2 regions of the Bacillus songklensis genome follow, and region 1 is predicted to be linked to the other one. Evidence: riboswitches for the same ligand, from Rfam matches in the RefSeq annotation. Region 1 holds a riboswitch; the other holds the start of a gene.

Region 1 (7,784 bases):
AAAATATAATGGCAACCCAATAATCATAATGAATAATACTTCTCCTGTCAGCGGCCAACGAGCCCAATATAAAGTAAGAGATGCAAAAATAAATCCGCAAGGCGCAATGAAAGATGCCCCTTTAAGATAGAACGGCCGGTGGAAATGTTCAGCAGTACGCCGCAACGTCATGAGTGCGACAGGTCCCATTATATAAGAAATCAATGTTGCCACAGAAATAATTTCAGCCAGTACCCCCCAACCCCGAAACAAAAACAAAAAGAGAAAGCATATGCCTAAATTCAAAAACATCGCCGCACGCGGAACGCCATAAACAGGGTGGACAGTTCCGAAAACAGGAGGCAAATATCCGTTCTTTTGCATTCCATAAATCATCCGTGCTGTGGTGGCGGTATAAGTCGTTCCTGTACCGGACGGGGAAACAAATGCATCCGCATACAGCAAAATTGCCAGCCAATTGAAAGCAAGTGCAATCGCCAAATCGGCGAATGGAGAATTAAAGTTAAGGTGACTCCATCCTTTTACAAGCAGGAACGGGTCTACTGCACCAATAAAAGCAATTTGCAAAAGAACATATATGACAGTTGCGATGAGAATAGAACCAATGACTGCAATTGGAATAGAACGGTTTGGTGTTTTGGCTTCACCGGCCATATTTACCGGACTTTGAAATCCGTTAAAAGCAAAGACAATTCCAGAGGTTGCGACAGCCGTTAATACACTTGCCCAACCGTATGGAGCCACACCGTTTGTGCTTGTAAAATTCTCTCCGTGGAAACCTGCAAATAGTAAAGCGCCGGCTGCGATGCCTGGAATAATAAGCTTAAATACTGTAATGGATGAATTGGCTTTTGCAAAAAGATTAACAGTCCAATAATTTAAGAAAAAATATACTAGAAGCAGCATAGATGCGATAAGTAAACCTTTGAATGTCAATACATTATTTTTTACGAGTGAATGTGTCCAATTTGCCCATTCCCAAGGCCATGTACTCATATATTGAACGGAAGCGATCGCTTCAACAGGAATAGTGGAAGCGATCGCGATCCAGTTTGCCCACGCTGCCAGAAATCCAACAAATGAGCCGTGTGAATATTGAGGATACTTTACCATTCCTCCGGCTTCTGGAAACATGGTGCCAAGCTCTGCATAAGACAAAGCAATCAATAAGATAACCGCCATACCGATAATCCAAGAAAAGATAGCTGCCGGGCCGGCAATTTGTGCAGCTTTCCAGGCTCCAAATAACCATCCTGAGCCAATGATGGAACCAAGACCAGTCATAGTTAGGGCAAAAGTTCCCATTTTTCTCTGCATATTATTCATGCATATCTACTCCTTTTTTTAAAATTAGGAAAATAAAAAGCACTTGATTAAAAAATCAAGTGCTTGCCCAGGCGCGCGGCTCATGAACCTATATGCTCCCTCATGGTACTCCATGTTGCGCCAGTTACATATAGGATTAATATTTGTGTGATATATCATTTGTTAGTATATAATATTATTTCGCAATTAACAATATTTTATGAAAAATAACATGATTTTACTTGTGAAATCTAAAAAGTGTTATTTAAAAAATGTTTGCATTCAACCAATCGTTATATTGAAATAAATGAAACATAATGCCAAGAAGATGTGTTTGATATTCATGCAGAAGTAAATCACACCTCTGCTTTTTCTTATTTCTCAATGTATGAATAAAAAACTTGTTATTCCCTGATTGATTTTCACCGTTTTTTCATTTTTGAAGATTAAAGTAACAAAGGTACAGGCATGTATATACCGCACGATGACGTGTTAATTCTGGATTGGATGATGCCCAACGGAGACGGAGTGGAAGTATGCCGGCGCTTGCGCAAAGAGGGGTATTCGGGAGCGATTCTTATGTTGACAGCAAAAGATGCCGTTGAAGACCGTATAGAAGGGTTGGATTCGGGAGCGGATGATTATCTCGTCAAACCGTTTGAAATTGATGAGCTGCGTCCACCCCCGGAGCGTCATGAAATTCATCTCATGATAGCCGGCCGTCCAATTTTCTACAAAGGTCAATTCATCGGAATGCTTTATATCGGAAAAGATATTTCATTTGCTTATCGACTATTCAAGTTGCTTCTGATGATTCTGGTGGGATTAGCCGTTCTATTTTTCGGGGTGCCCTGTTTATTAGTTATTTGATGTCGAAAAAGGCGATGATTCCCATTACCCGGGCATTTGCCAGACAACGTGAAATTTGATTTTCGGCCTCCCGTGGAAAAAGCGATTCAATCGGTTGGATCGCTGGCCGCATCGAAGCAAATTAATCTAAAAAGAATTGACGCACAAATCGTCGGTGCCGACCCGTTAACAGACTTAGCTGTATTAAAAATAGATAGCCAGTATGTGACACCGATTGTAGAAGACCTATTACAATACGGCGAAGTAAAAAGACCGTACCTTGGTGTAGGGCTGCAAAATATTAGCGACTTGTCCCAATACATTCAGCAAGGACAGTTAAGTCTGCCCGAGGATCTAACAGAAGGAGTGATCATTACAACTGTAGAGCCATCTTCACCTGCAGCAGAGGCCGGACTTCAAGTAAAGGATGTAATTATATCTATCAATGGCACTAAAGTAAGCACTGTCGGCGAATTAAGAAAATATCTTTATACTCAGACAAAAATCGGAGACGAAATTAAAATGGGACTTTATCGCAACGGGATTTGGAGGGTCTGACCCTGCTTTGCACGCTTGATTGACCGCAAGGTGTGCGGTCAATTAGTGAACATGAAGGAAAGAAGCCGCTTTGTCCGCGGGCTTGTCAGCTGGGTGGGGTTTAAACAAACCGCCATTGAATACGAGCGGGACGAACGCCTGGCGGGAGAGACGAAGTATCCGCTCAAGAAGATGCTCCATTTCTCGATGGATGGGATTACTTCTTTCTCCTATAAGCCGTTAAAAATGGCGAGTCTCTTAGGCGTCCTTCTTTCATTTGCAAGTGTAATCTGGATGTTCGTTGTTTTGTACCTGAAACTATTTACCGACTCGACCGTCACCGGCTGGTCTTCCCTTCTAATGACTATGCTTTTCTTTAATGGGGTGGTTCTCATTATGCTGGGAGTGATCGGTGAGTATATCGGAAGAATTTATGATGAAGCAAAGGGTCGTCCGTTATATATTCTTCAGGACAGCCATAGGGTCGAACGAGAGAGTGAAAAGGTATCTCGTTATGTCCAATATCTTTTAGCGCAGGTTTGTTCTTATGCAGCCGGCATGGTGAACAGCTATGTAAGGAACAAGTTAGTAGACACATTTAAATTAGCTCTTAAAAAATGTATAATGTAAAAAACTCAAAGGAGAATAAACAGTGGAAAGTATTACGCTCATATATGTATATATGGCTATAGCATTGGTTATCAGCCGGATACCTGTTCTAGGAGTTTATATTGCCCTTTGCAACACGCTGCTTCACGAGGTGTTTCATGTAATTTGTGCGGCTTGTTTAAGCGGAAGGATAGCACACAAAATTTCATTACACAGTGATGCTTCAGGGCTAGCGATAACAAGGATCAATTCTCGGTTTGCGAGAGTGCTGGTATTTTATGCTGGTTATACAGGCTCTTCATTAACGGCGATAGGATTGTTTTATTTAGTGGAAAAAGGTTATTTTAATATAATTATTTATTTTTTCATCACTCTGGCAATCATTTCTGTATTATTATGGGTACGCAATTTTTATGGTTTTTTCTGGGCGATTTCTTTTATTTCTTTATTGGGTTTTATTACTTATAAAAAGTATGAAATAGTTATGATGCATACAAGTATCTTCTTATCGTCAGTTGTACTCCTTCAATCTATCTTTACTGCCTTTACGGTGTTTAAACTAAGTTTCATTCAACGCAAAGATGCCGGAGACGCCACAAATCTTGCGCAAGCGACTTTTATTCCGGCACCGGTTTGGGGGACTGTATTCTTTGGTCAATCACTCTATGCCGGGTACTTTATCTTGAACTACCTACCACTTAATTTTCTAACGAAAATTTGAAGTGGGAGTCTTCTCGCCTAAAATGATAAACGGATTACTTGATCGGGGAGGCAAAGGAGTTGATTGCCAAAAGGACCCGGCAGGCTGGACTGGCGGTGGACCGTGGAGAAGAATCTATGGCACATATTTTGATAGACTACATTATCCAGGAAAAAACAGATACCTTCTGGTGTCTGTTTTTTCGTGGGAATGGGTTATGAAAACCAATATAGCGTTCATTTGATAAGCAAGTTTTCTTTATTGCAGCCTGTTATGTTCTGCATGTTTGATAAACATTCTTTCGTCCTCTACTAATCCGCAGGTGGCACACTGAACGCGGCGTTCAGGTCCACGGTATGGGGTATGGAACGGGTCCAAGTTGTCGTTTGTGTACTCTTCCATAATATCACCGGTACGCGGATCCATTTTTACGGGCTTTGCCACTTGTTCAATAATATTGAAACGTGAGCGATTCGTCTTACAGTTTGGACATAAGTAAGCATTTGGCATGCCGAACACCTCCTGTATGTTACCTTTTCCAATTTAAACAAAAACATACGGTTTGAAAACGAACGTTTATTCGTTAAAATAGAAGCTAGGTGATGTTGAATGAAGATACGGAAAAATGTACAGGAAGTTATGAACGTTTTAAAAGAAAATCCTGATTATAACGAAAATATTATCCATTGGCATACAATCGAACCGAAAGAAGCAAAAAACGTTCCGTTTCCTTCTTTTATGGATGAACGGTTAAAACGGGCATTGGAAAAACGGGGGATCGGCTCCCTTTATACCCATCAGGAAACAGCCTTTTTAACTGCTTACAAAGGACGAAGTTTTGTGGCGGTCACCCCGACAGCATCAGGGAAAACGTTGTGCTATAACTTGCCTGTCCTGCAAACGATTTTAGACAATCAACAGGCGCGGGCCCTCTATTTATTCCCGACCAAAGCGCTGGCACAGGACCAAAAGAGTGAAATCAATGAAATTATTGAAGAAATGGGAGCAGCGATCAACAGCTATACATATGACGGGGACACGCCGGCAAACATCCGGCAAAAAGTCAGACAAGCCGGTCATGTTGTCATCACAAACCCGGATATGCTGCACTCGGCGATTTTACCCCATCATACAAAATGGGTCTCGCTCTTTGAAAATCTAAAATATGTCGTCATAGACGAGTTGCATACGTACCGGGGAGTGTTCGGCAGTCATGCAGCAAACGTCATTCGCCGTTTAAAGCGCATTTGCGCCTACTATGGAAGCAACCCGACTTTTATATGTACGTCTGCTACCATTGCGAATCCGAAAGAGCTGGCGGAACAACTGACCGGGGAAAAAATGGTATTGATCGATAATAATGGTGCTCCATCCGGCCGGAAGCATTTCATTTTCTATAATCCGCCCATTGTGAATAAACCCCTTAATATTCGTCGCAGTGCAACATTAGAGGTTCGAAAACTGGCGAGCGAATTTTTGAAAAACAAAATTCAAACGATCGTTTTTGCCCGCAGCCGGGTACGGGTTGAAATCATTTTGACGTATTTACAAGAGTTAGTGAAAAACGAGTTATCAGCCAAATCCATCCGCGGCTATCGAGGCGGTTATTTGCCGAAGCAGCGACGTGAAATTGAAAGAGGTTTGCGCAGCGGAGACATTTATGGGGTCGTGAGCACAAATGCACTGGAGCTTGGAGTCGACATCGGCCAATTGCAAGTGTGCATTATGACGGGTTATCCGGGAAGTATTGCGAGCGCCTGGCAGCAAGCGGGACGAGCCGGAAGAAGACATGGAGAAGCAGTAATTGTGATGGTCGCAAGCTCAGGGCCTCTCGATCAGTACATGATTCAGCATCCGGATTATTTCTTTAACCGCAATCCGGAAACCGCACGCATCAATCCTGATAACCTGGTGATTCTGGTCGATCATGTGAAATGTGCGGCATATGAACTTCCATTTAAAAAAGGCGACATGTTTGGAAATGTGGATGTGGAAGACGTGCTTGAATTTTTAACAGAAGAACGCGTTCTTCACCTGAGTGGAGAAAAATGGTACTGGATGAACGATTCATTTCCGGCCCATAATATTAGCCTGCGTTCTGCTTCGCAAGAAAATGTCGTCATTATTGATCAATCCGATGTAGCGAATGTGAAAGTAATCGGAGAGATGGATCGTTTCAGCGCAATGACACTTTTACATGAAGAAGCGATTTATTTGCATCAAGGCATTCAATACCAAGTCGAAAAGCTGGATTGGGAAGAGAAAAAAGCGTTTGTTAGAGAAGTAGATGTTGATTATTTTACCGATGCTAACCTGGCTGTAAACCTTAAAGTGCTTGAAACAGATAAGTCCAAGCAGACGAAAGACCTTGAAATGGGCTACGGAGATGTAATGGTTACAGCGATGGCGACCATTTTTAAAAAAATTAAGTTTGAGACCCATGAAAACATCGGTTCAGGTCCCATTCATCTTCCGGAAGAGGAACTCCATACGAATGCGGTCTGGTTTAGTTTTGATGATCACTTGTTTGACAACTCGCAAGAAAGATTGGACCAAGCGCTCGTCTCGGTCGCCCATGCCCTGCAATCCGTTGCCCCGTTAATGGTTATGTGCGATCCGTCTGACTTACATGTTGTCCCGCAAGTAAAGGCTGTTCACAATGAGAAACCGACAATTTTCTTATATGACCGGTATCCGGGAGGAATCGGATTGAGTGACAAAGTATACACAATGATGGATAACGTGCTGCAAGAAACATATGAATTGATTGCAGGGTGTTCGTGCGAAAGCGGCTGTCCATCCTGCATAGGGACAGAAACCCAAACAGAAAAAGCGAAACAAGATGCTTTAACATTACTAAAAGCACTTGTACAATAACAGATGGGTGATAGGATATGTCGATGAAAAATAAGCTGCGGAGGATGAAACAACATTTAAATATAGAAAAACAGGATTCAATAAGCGAGAATAGGGAACAAGTAGAGCAGAAGGGGTTTACCTCCATTCCTTTTTGGCAGGAGTGGAAAGACTTCGGAGCCGTTCCATATTATACGGAAGGCGGCTGCTGTTTGATCCGGGAAGTCGTCTATCCACTTCATTATGAACATGGTGTCCATTCTTTTGGGCAGCTGCATGAGGTAGTGGAACAGTGGAATGGAACAACCGCAAGGCATCCGCTTTCCTCTGCAGGATATAAGTCCACGGACTTGTTTTTCTTTGACACCGAAACGACGGGGTTAAGAGGGGGAGCGGGAACAACGATTTTCCTGCTGGGCTACGCCAGGGTTTTTGAGGACAAAGTGGTAGTAAGGCAGCATTTTTTACCGGATCCGAGCGGAGAGATTGCTTTTTATGAAAGCTTTTTAAAGCATGTAGACTACACGACTCTTGTCACATATAACGGAAAGGCATTTGATTGGCCGCAGGTAAAAACACGCCATACGCTGCTGCGTGAACATTTGCCGAAGCTCCCTTCTTTCGGGCATTTCGATTTATTGCATGGGGCAAGACGGCTGTGGAAGCATAAGCTAGAGTCAGTCAAGTTGTCACAAGTAGAAAAAGAAATTTTACAAATTAAACGAATCAAGGACGTACCCGGCTTTTTAGCTCCCATGATTTATTTTGATTTTGTTCAGTCAAAAAATCCCCAGGGTGTCTTTGAGGTCATGAAGCATAACGAGCATGATATTTTGACTCTTATTACATTATATGTCCATATGTCAAAGCATTTGTTGAATTCTTCTTATTCTACTACTAAAGAGGCGTTTGAAGTGGCGCGCTGGTA
Region 2 (7,784 bases), on a different contig from region 1:
CCATTTTTTTATTAACCGTTCATTTGTTTCTTGAATCTTAAGTAAGAGTACCTGTCACCTAATCATTTCAAGGCAGCGACAGGCGCATGATTGTATTCCACTTAGGACATAACGTTCCTCGTTTGCTGACTTTGAGTCATCGACATTCTTTAAGTTAACTGGGCAAACCAATTTTTAACCTCTGCATAAGCATCCCCATGCTCTAAAAGCCCATCGTGGTCAGCGCCGTTTATGATTTTCACTTCAGCCCGATTATATCGTTTAAACAACGGCTCGTACTGGGAATGATCAAAGTCTTCATCCTTATCCCCAATCAACACCAATGTTGGCTGCTGTAAAGCTCTCAGTGCATCTTCGTACTTTTCAGGAATGCGGGACATCAGCAGGCGGTATGATAAATGCAAGGTTTCTGTCCCGTGATACTGCTCTTTTGGCTTATTGACAGAAAGAACGTGCCAGTGATTGAAAAGGGTCACCCCTACTTTATTCAGCAGAATAAGCGGGACTAACCTGGATAAATAAACCTTTGTCCGGCTGTTCGGATTGCTCTTTGGTGTCGTCGGTGCGTCTGGATGTACAAAAGGTGCAAAAAGCAAATAAGCGTCCACATGTGTTCCGTACTTACTGCCCGCAAACCGAATCGCTGTCCCTCCTCCTGCCGAATGTCCTGCCATAATAAGGGTGGACTCTGGATGATCGTGTTTAACAAATTCTATTAAATCCATTAAATCATTCTCAATCTGGCCAATATAATCCACATCTCCTCTTCTTTCGGGATACTGTCCATATCCTCTTAGATCGAGTGTGTAAACGTGTGCCAGGTGTTCCCTTGAAATAAACTCGGCCATGGGCTTTAAATACTTGCTGTCTTCGCAAATTCCATGAAGAAGGATTATAACATGGTTGGATTCTGCGGGATAATAACGATAATATAGCGTGCTTCCATTCCTGGCTTGAAACGGCTTAAGCTCCCGATAAACGGACTGTTCCATCCTGACACCTCTTTCATACTTTCTTTGTCAAACAGGCCTGTGACTTAATGGCCCCCCAACAGCCTTCCCTAATATGTATAGTTATGGCTATATTAGAAGATGAGAACCACTTCTTTTCATATATCGAGTCCTTAAATTCGTAAGCTCCTCTTCTCTTTCATCCTACAAAAGCGTTATTCTTTCATCCTTTTTATACAATGAACCACGATTTGCGGAAAAATTTAAAAAGACCCCTTGCCCTTTTCTGGACTAGGATTCTATTAATATAAATTAGACTAATAGTGAATCAAAGCACCTGTTACCACCCGAAGACCTGGAGTGACAGGCACTCATGTTGTTTTACCGACAGTGATCAGCTTTCTCCGCCACCGGAAGAGCCGGCGTTAGATGTTCCGGCTACAACGGCAATCATCGCTGCTTGCTGAGCTTGGATAAGCGCCTCCAATGTCGTATATATACCCGTTTCCAACAAACTGCAATCCTCCGTTTGATCACTCATAAACAAATGGACCGCCATGATGAAATTTATATCTTTATGCCCTTTAAACAGCTTTTCTGAGTTGAGCTCGTTGACGATTTGGCGAATCGTTTCCATCTCCTTCCCCCCACCATCCATTAGTGCCAGCAAGCCTATCACAGGATAATGCATCGCTTTCGGTTTACTTCCTGACTGTTTGAGCGAATCGAACAGCCTTACGCAGCGTTCGACTAGAAGGCCTGCTTCCGTTTCATGGTCAAGGGAAAGAATATGACTCAGAAACTGCAAGTCATTGCCTTTTCGCAAACCATATCTTTATATTGGTCCACTGCTTCCTCTCATTGTGTTCCAGATTATATCGATTTTTTCATTTTTAGGCAGCCCGCTTGCTTTCATTGTTACGGTTTCTCCCACAACGCCTGAATCCTTATCTAAGGTCACGCTTACTCCAGACTCATTCTTGAGTTCAGGCATGACCACCCCTCCGTCGGCAGCTGTTGGTATAGGTTCAACACGTTGAGTCATATTGACTTTTTCATCCGTGACGTCAAAGGTAAATGAAGGTACAGGCAAATAAGAGGTTGGAGCTTGTTCGTGATTAATATAAGGTATTCCCAAATATCCATGCCATATTGTCAATGTATGCTTCCCAACCGGGCCTGCAGCCCGAATTTTAGCAACCGCTTTTCCATCTGTCGTAATGGCCGTCAAAAGTCCTATTAGCTTATTATCATAAGTTAGCTGCCAGTTCCTTTCCATGTCTTCATAACCGATTCCCTCTGCCGTAATGGTAATTTCGGTACCGACTGGACCTGAAGAAGGTGACATTTTAAACGTTGGGTTTACATGGATGTTTGCCTGAGTCATCAATTTATCAGCTTGTTTGACATAAATAGTATGGTTACCACCAAATCCGCTTGGAACAGTAAAGTCCCCTTCTAGCTGGCCATTGGCATCGCTTTTACCAGTTGTTAAAGGAATGACTTTGTCCTTAAACGAAACGCCGGTAAATTCATACAGTCCCTTAAGGTCATATTTTCCTTCAACCGTTTTCCATTCTAATTTTGTTTGCGTATTCGGTTCAAGTCCCGTAATTGTAAAATGAACAGTTGTCCCTACCTCTCCTTTTGTAGTGGAAAGTGTCATTTCACCTGGGAAAACAGCTTCCTTCTCTTGTTTTGGCTGATCACCTTTCTGATTACTTTCATTCAATTTATCTGTGGACTCCTTTGCTGCAGAGGTACTGCTGCAGCCAGTTATTACGAAAATGAGAACGAAGACTAAGAATAAAAAAAAGTTGTGTTTCTTATTTGTTTTATCCATGTTTTTGCTCCTTTGGAATAATGGGGCTCCCTGTAATTTCAAGAAACGAGGAGCTAATTTCTGCTCCTCATTCCCTACCTGGATTATTAATTGTCAGCGGCGCTATTCACGATGGTGAATTTATGATTTTCAGGTACCCACACATCGAGAACATGACCGTTTTTGTCATTCTCTTTTGCCTTGAATTTATAGTTGTACTCACCCGTAGGAAGATCTATGGCTGTTCTACCTTCTCCCTGTATATCTCCCTCAAAGTAGAGAGCACTTACCCAAAATGGTTTTTCTGTATTAGGGTCAGGAGATGGATGAAGCTTAATCTTTAGCTGTTTAATTATTAACAGCCATTCGTCCAAGCGGACCGTTTTCATCAATGATATCCTGTATATCAAATACAGAGATTGGAAACATTGGGAACCCAAAAACATATGGAGTGATTTCATATAGCTGAAAATAGATGACAAGAGCTTTATCCGCAATATAAAAGTCTTGATTAGGCCGAATGACTGTGAAGCCGTTGAGAAGTCGGATATCACGCTGCTTGATTTGCATATGAATTAAGGTTGAGAGTCTATTAACGTAATCACTTCCAGGCTTAAACAAGTCTTTAAGTTCACAAAACTTCCCTTTTTGCAGGTCAAACGTTAATGACTTGATATATGTCATTCCATGGGCGGCATGGTAATGATAAGTATAATTGGAGAGTGATAAGCTCAGAACTTGACGTTGATTGTTTTTAATTTCATACGATCCAATCATTTCTTCCACCGTTGTGGGCATATTCCCGACTTGTTGATTGATGAGCTGCTGTGTTTGATGGACAATTCTCCGATTTATTGACCTTTCCAATTCTTGATGTTCCATCCCGATTACTTGGGGATAAAAGACTGTTTTATCCGTCCCGCTGCTGATTTTAACGGTTTTAATGTTAACAGGAAACGAAATGGGCATATTTATCCACCCTCTACTATTTTTTCAATCATTGTATTCCCGGGATAAATTAATGTGTGCAAAAGGTAGAAGTAAAGCAGCATGGTACCATCACGATGATTAGTGATCTTATGACAGGGCAAAACAGTGAATTAGAAGGCTGTTATAAATTAATATCTGTGGAAAATGAATTCGGAGCTTAATTAATCGAAAATTATTTCAATCACTATCATTAAAAAGCCGAGGAACATAACAATTCCCCGGCTTTGTATAATACAATTTAAAATCGAATCCTGCCGCTTTATAGCAAGATGATACTGTTCAACTAATTTCACCTATTCAATTAAATAATACGAGCTGTAACGATGCCTTCGATTTGGCTGATTTTTTCCTCCAAACCAGGAATGATATCGCCGTTTACTTTATTGTCAATGTCAATCATCGTATACGCGTATCCCCCTCGGCTTCTGTTCACCATGTCGGCGATGTTCAAATGATAGCTTGATATAGCCGATGTGATCTGCCCAACCATGTTTGGAACGTTTTGGTGGAAAACGGCCACACGTCGCTTTCCTGTATAAGGAAGGGAAGCATTCGGGAAATTCACTGAGTTTTTGATGTTTCCAGTTTCTAAAAAGTCTTTCACCTGGCGAGCCGCCATAATGGCACAGTTTTCCTCTGACTCTTTTGTGGAGGCACCAAGATGCGGGATTGAAACGGTATTTTTCATTTTCAATACATTTTCATTCGGGAAGTCTGTAATATACTTACCGACTATTCCATCTTCAAGTGCCACTGCCATATCTATTTCATTCACAAGCTCACCGCGTGAGAAATTCAAAATATGAACGCCCGGCTTCATGATGCTAAATGTTTCTTGGTTAAACATTCCTCTCGTGTCATCGGTTAACGGGACGTGTACAGTAATATAATCTGATTCAGCAAACAACTGTTCAATCGTCATAGCGCGCTGTACATTGCGGGACAAGTTCCAAGCTGTATCGACAGAGATGAACGGGTCAAACCCGATCACGTCCATATCTAAATCAAGCGCATCATTCGCTACAAGCGCACCGATCGCACCTAAACCGATTACCCCCAGAGTTTTTCCTTTAATTTCTTTTCCAACAAATTGCTTCTTTCCCGCTTCTACAAGCTTTGGAATTTGTTCGCCTTCACCTTCTAACGTCTTTGTCCAGGCCACACCGTCAAAAAGGTTACGGGATGAAGCCATTAATGTGGTAAGAACCATTTCTTTTACAGCATTCGCATTAGCACCTGGAGTATTAAACACAACAATTCCTTGCTCTGTACATTTATCGACCGGAATATTATTGACACCCGCCCCGGCCCGGGCGATTGCTTTTAAATTATTGCCGAATTCCATTGTATGCATGTTAAAGCTGCGAACAACAATGGCATCAGGATTTTCACTATCATTGTCGATTGTAAAGTTATCCTTATTGAATACATTCAGCCCGCTTTCTGCAATATTATTTAACGTTTTGATTGTTTTCACTTTGTCTAAAATGATTGTGCTCATATTGTTCTCTCCTCTTTTTAGTTATGATCATTTTCAAATTCCTAAATTTAAAAGATGTTAAGCAAGGGAACTTGCCATCATTCAAATTTTGTAAAAACCTGTCTTTACTACAATAATAAAAGCAGTATGGGCTATCCCTCCTAATAAACAGAAAGAGGTAAGGGATATACTTCCCTTACCTCTGCCCAGGCGAACGGCTGCGACACTATGTGCTCCCTCACGGTTATCCGCGTTTCGCCAGTTACACATAGCCTTTTCATTTATTTTATATTATCAAATATTTCAGCAATCTTCAACCTCCATTTAAAGGTTATTCCATTTCAGTTCCTTTGGCTGAAGTATATAGTAGAATTTTCCTTTACTTATGGCAAGGTTCACCAATCATTTAATGGTAAATTAGTAAAAGGCTGTTACTACGTTTTAAAGAGTCTGTCCATTGTCTACTATAAATGTTTGTCCTGTTATGGAACTTTGAGTCATTTGAAAAATAATGGATTCCGCAATATCATTAGGTGTTGATATCCTCTTAAGAGGTATGTTGCCGGCAAGCTTATACATTTTCTCTTCATTACCAGCCCACCATCTTGTATCCACAGCCCCAGGTGCAATTGCATTAACTCTAATTTCCGGTGCTAAAGCAATCGCCAATGACCTTGTCATTGCATGTATGGCTGACTTGGTTGCAGCATATGGAATAGATGAACCTATTCCTGTCACTCCTGCAACGCTGCCCATGTTTATAATAACCCCTGATTCTTGTTGTTTCATGTAAGGAACGACTGCCTTTACACAATGAAACATACCTTTTACATTCACATCAAAAAGTTCGTTCCATATTCTATCTGTTACTGAGTTTAAATCGCCCATAGAGATTTGGGCGGTAATACTGGCATTGTTGACTAATCCATCGACTGTTCCATATAATTCAATCGTTTTAGATACCATTTTTATTACTTCTTCTTCCTTTGCAACGTCGGCTTTAAAAGAAAATGCTGCACCTCCTTGTTCTTTAATTTGTCTTACAACATCCTCTGCGTCATTTGCGGATTTATTATAATTTATAACGACTTTTGCACCTTCACTTGCTAATTTTAATGCCGTTGCTTTTCCTACTCCTGTTCCAGCACCAGTTATGATTATTGACTTATTAGCTAGTTCCATTTTTAATCACCCTTCCTTGCTTTATTTACTATTTTGATTATATTTTGAGGGATTAGAGCTGTATAATAGTTAGAAATTAGCGTGGTATCATTTTAAATGATATCAGAGGAGGCTATTGAACCTTATGGAGTCTCATGATTTATTCATCTTTAAACATGTTGCTGTATTGCGTTCTATCTCTAAAACTGCTGAGAAACTAGGATATGTACAACCAAATATCAGTCAAAGAATTAAAAATTTAGAGGAAGAATTAGGAGTTAGATTATTTAAGCGAAATAATAGAGGAGTAACGTTGACTCGCGATGGGGAAATTTTACTCGATTATGCTAACCGGATTCTCCAGTTAATGGATGAAGCAAAAATAAAAATCAATCCCGATAAATGGCAGGAACGTCTAGTAATTGGTGCCACACAAACGATCTCTGCCCTAAAGGTCCCTAGAATATTGTCATCTTTCCTTAGTGTTCATCATCAAATTAATGTGAAAGTGAGAACAGATACAACTAGTATGCTGCTGGAACAGGTTGTTTATGGAGAAATTGATGGCGCCTTTGTCACCGAACCATTTGATTATAGCGAATTAAAAACAGTTTACACAATTCCAGAAAAAGTAAGCCTTATTTCACCAAAGAATCATCCGGATAAGATGGAGTATGAACAAACGTTACTTGTAAATAGCAATCCTAATTGCATTTATAGAAAAACGCTTATTCATTTATCAAAAAAGAATTCTTGCAACCATTTACGTATCATTGAGTTTGATTCACTTGAGGCTATTTTACAATCTGTTAGTGATGGACTTGGTGTCAGTTTAGTACCTTCTGATGTTGCAAAACTTCAGAAGTATCAAAATGAATACAAGATATCAGAACTTCCAGAGCCTGTCCAAATAGACTTTGTCATAAAAAATAAGAATCAACAGCCCAAAGGTCTGAACAGTTTTATCAAGTTTCTACTAGAAGAAAAGTATTGAAAAAAATATATTTCGTTTACTTTTCTTCTCGCTGCTATCTTACTGTGAGAAGAATAATGTCTGGTTCATGATGCTTCCATTGTTCTCTGTATTGATGTGCAGACCACTGCAATTGTTAAATTAGAATTAGATGCTGAATTTTGTGAAGTGCGTGAAGACTTGTCGCCCGAACTTATCGAATGTCCACCGACAGATCCCCCGCCTCAATGTCCTGAGTTGTTTCCGATTATGAAAAGGTAATAAAAACTTTTGGGATCGCGGCTTCACGGTTTCTAACTTCCTCCTCAATCGCTGCCGCTTCCTTTGCTTTCAATTGCGAGACCATCGATAACCTGGAAGCTAGTGCATCCACTGTGTTTAAATCCTTGATTTCACTTTTGGCCTTGG

The links. A riboswitch is a leader RNA that binds a small molecule or an ion and turns the genes downstream of it on or off. The one in region 1 is predicted to bind ZMP and ZTP.
Region 2: another riboswitch for ZMP and ZTP. It lies ahead of ACFOU2_RS19610 (phosphoglycerate dehydrogenase); the one in region 1 lies ahead of ACFOU2_RS11690 (APC family permease).

What each region holds. Positions count from the first base shown of each region.
Region 1 is NZ_JBHRZT010000052.1:79,322-87,105, reverse strand. It holds gene ACFOU2_RS11690 (APC family permease) at 1-1,326, opposite strand, end outside; ZMP/ZTP riboswitch at 1,385-1,464, opposite strand; partial or broken gene ACFOU2_RS11685 (response regulator) at 1,792-1,980, shown strand; gene ACFOU2_RS11680 (S1C family serine protease) at 2,224-2,712, shown strand; partial or broken gene ACFOU2_RS11675 (glycosyltransferase) at 2,725-3,210, shown strand; gene ACFOU2_RS11670 (M50 family metallopeptidase) at 3,344-4,021, shown strand; gene ACFOU2_RS11665 (DNA alkylation repair protein) at 4,259-4,510, opposite strand; gene ACFOU2_RS11660 (DEAD/DEAH box helicase) at 4,610-6,877, shown strand; gene ACFOU2_RS11655 (ribonuclease H-like domain-containing protein) at 6,895-7,784, shown strand, end outside.
Region 2 is NZ_JBHRZT010000072.1:157,253-165,036, reverse strand. It holds gene ACFOU2_RS19640 (alpha/beta hydrolase) at 150-992, opposite strand; gene ACFOU2_RS19635 (DUF4003 family protein) at 1,345-1,776, opposite strand; gene ACFOU2_RS19630 (hypothetical protein) at 1,786-2,793, opposite strand; gene ACFOU2_RS19625 (hypothetical protein) at 2,880-3,161, opposite strand; gene ACFOU2_RS19620 (DUF3298 and DUF4163 domain-containing protein) at 3,121-3,741, opposite strand; gene ACFOU2_RS19615 (hypothetical protein) at 3,798-3,923, shown strand; gene ACFOU2_RS19610 (phosphoglycerate dehydrogenase) at 4,064-5,263, opposite strand; ZMP/ZTP riboswitch at 5,440-5,518, opposite strand; gene ACFOU2_RS19605 (SDR family NAD(P)-dependent oxidoreductase) at 5,684-6,424, opposite strand; gene ACFOU2_RS19600 (LysR family transcriptional regulator) at 6,549-7,397, shown strand; gene ACFOU2_RS19595 (hypothetical protein) at 7,624-7,749, opposite strand.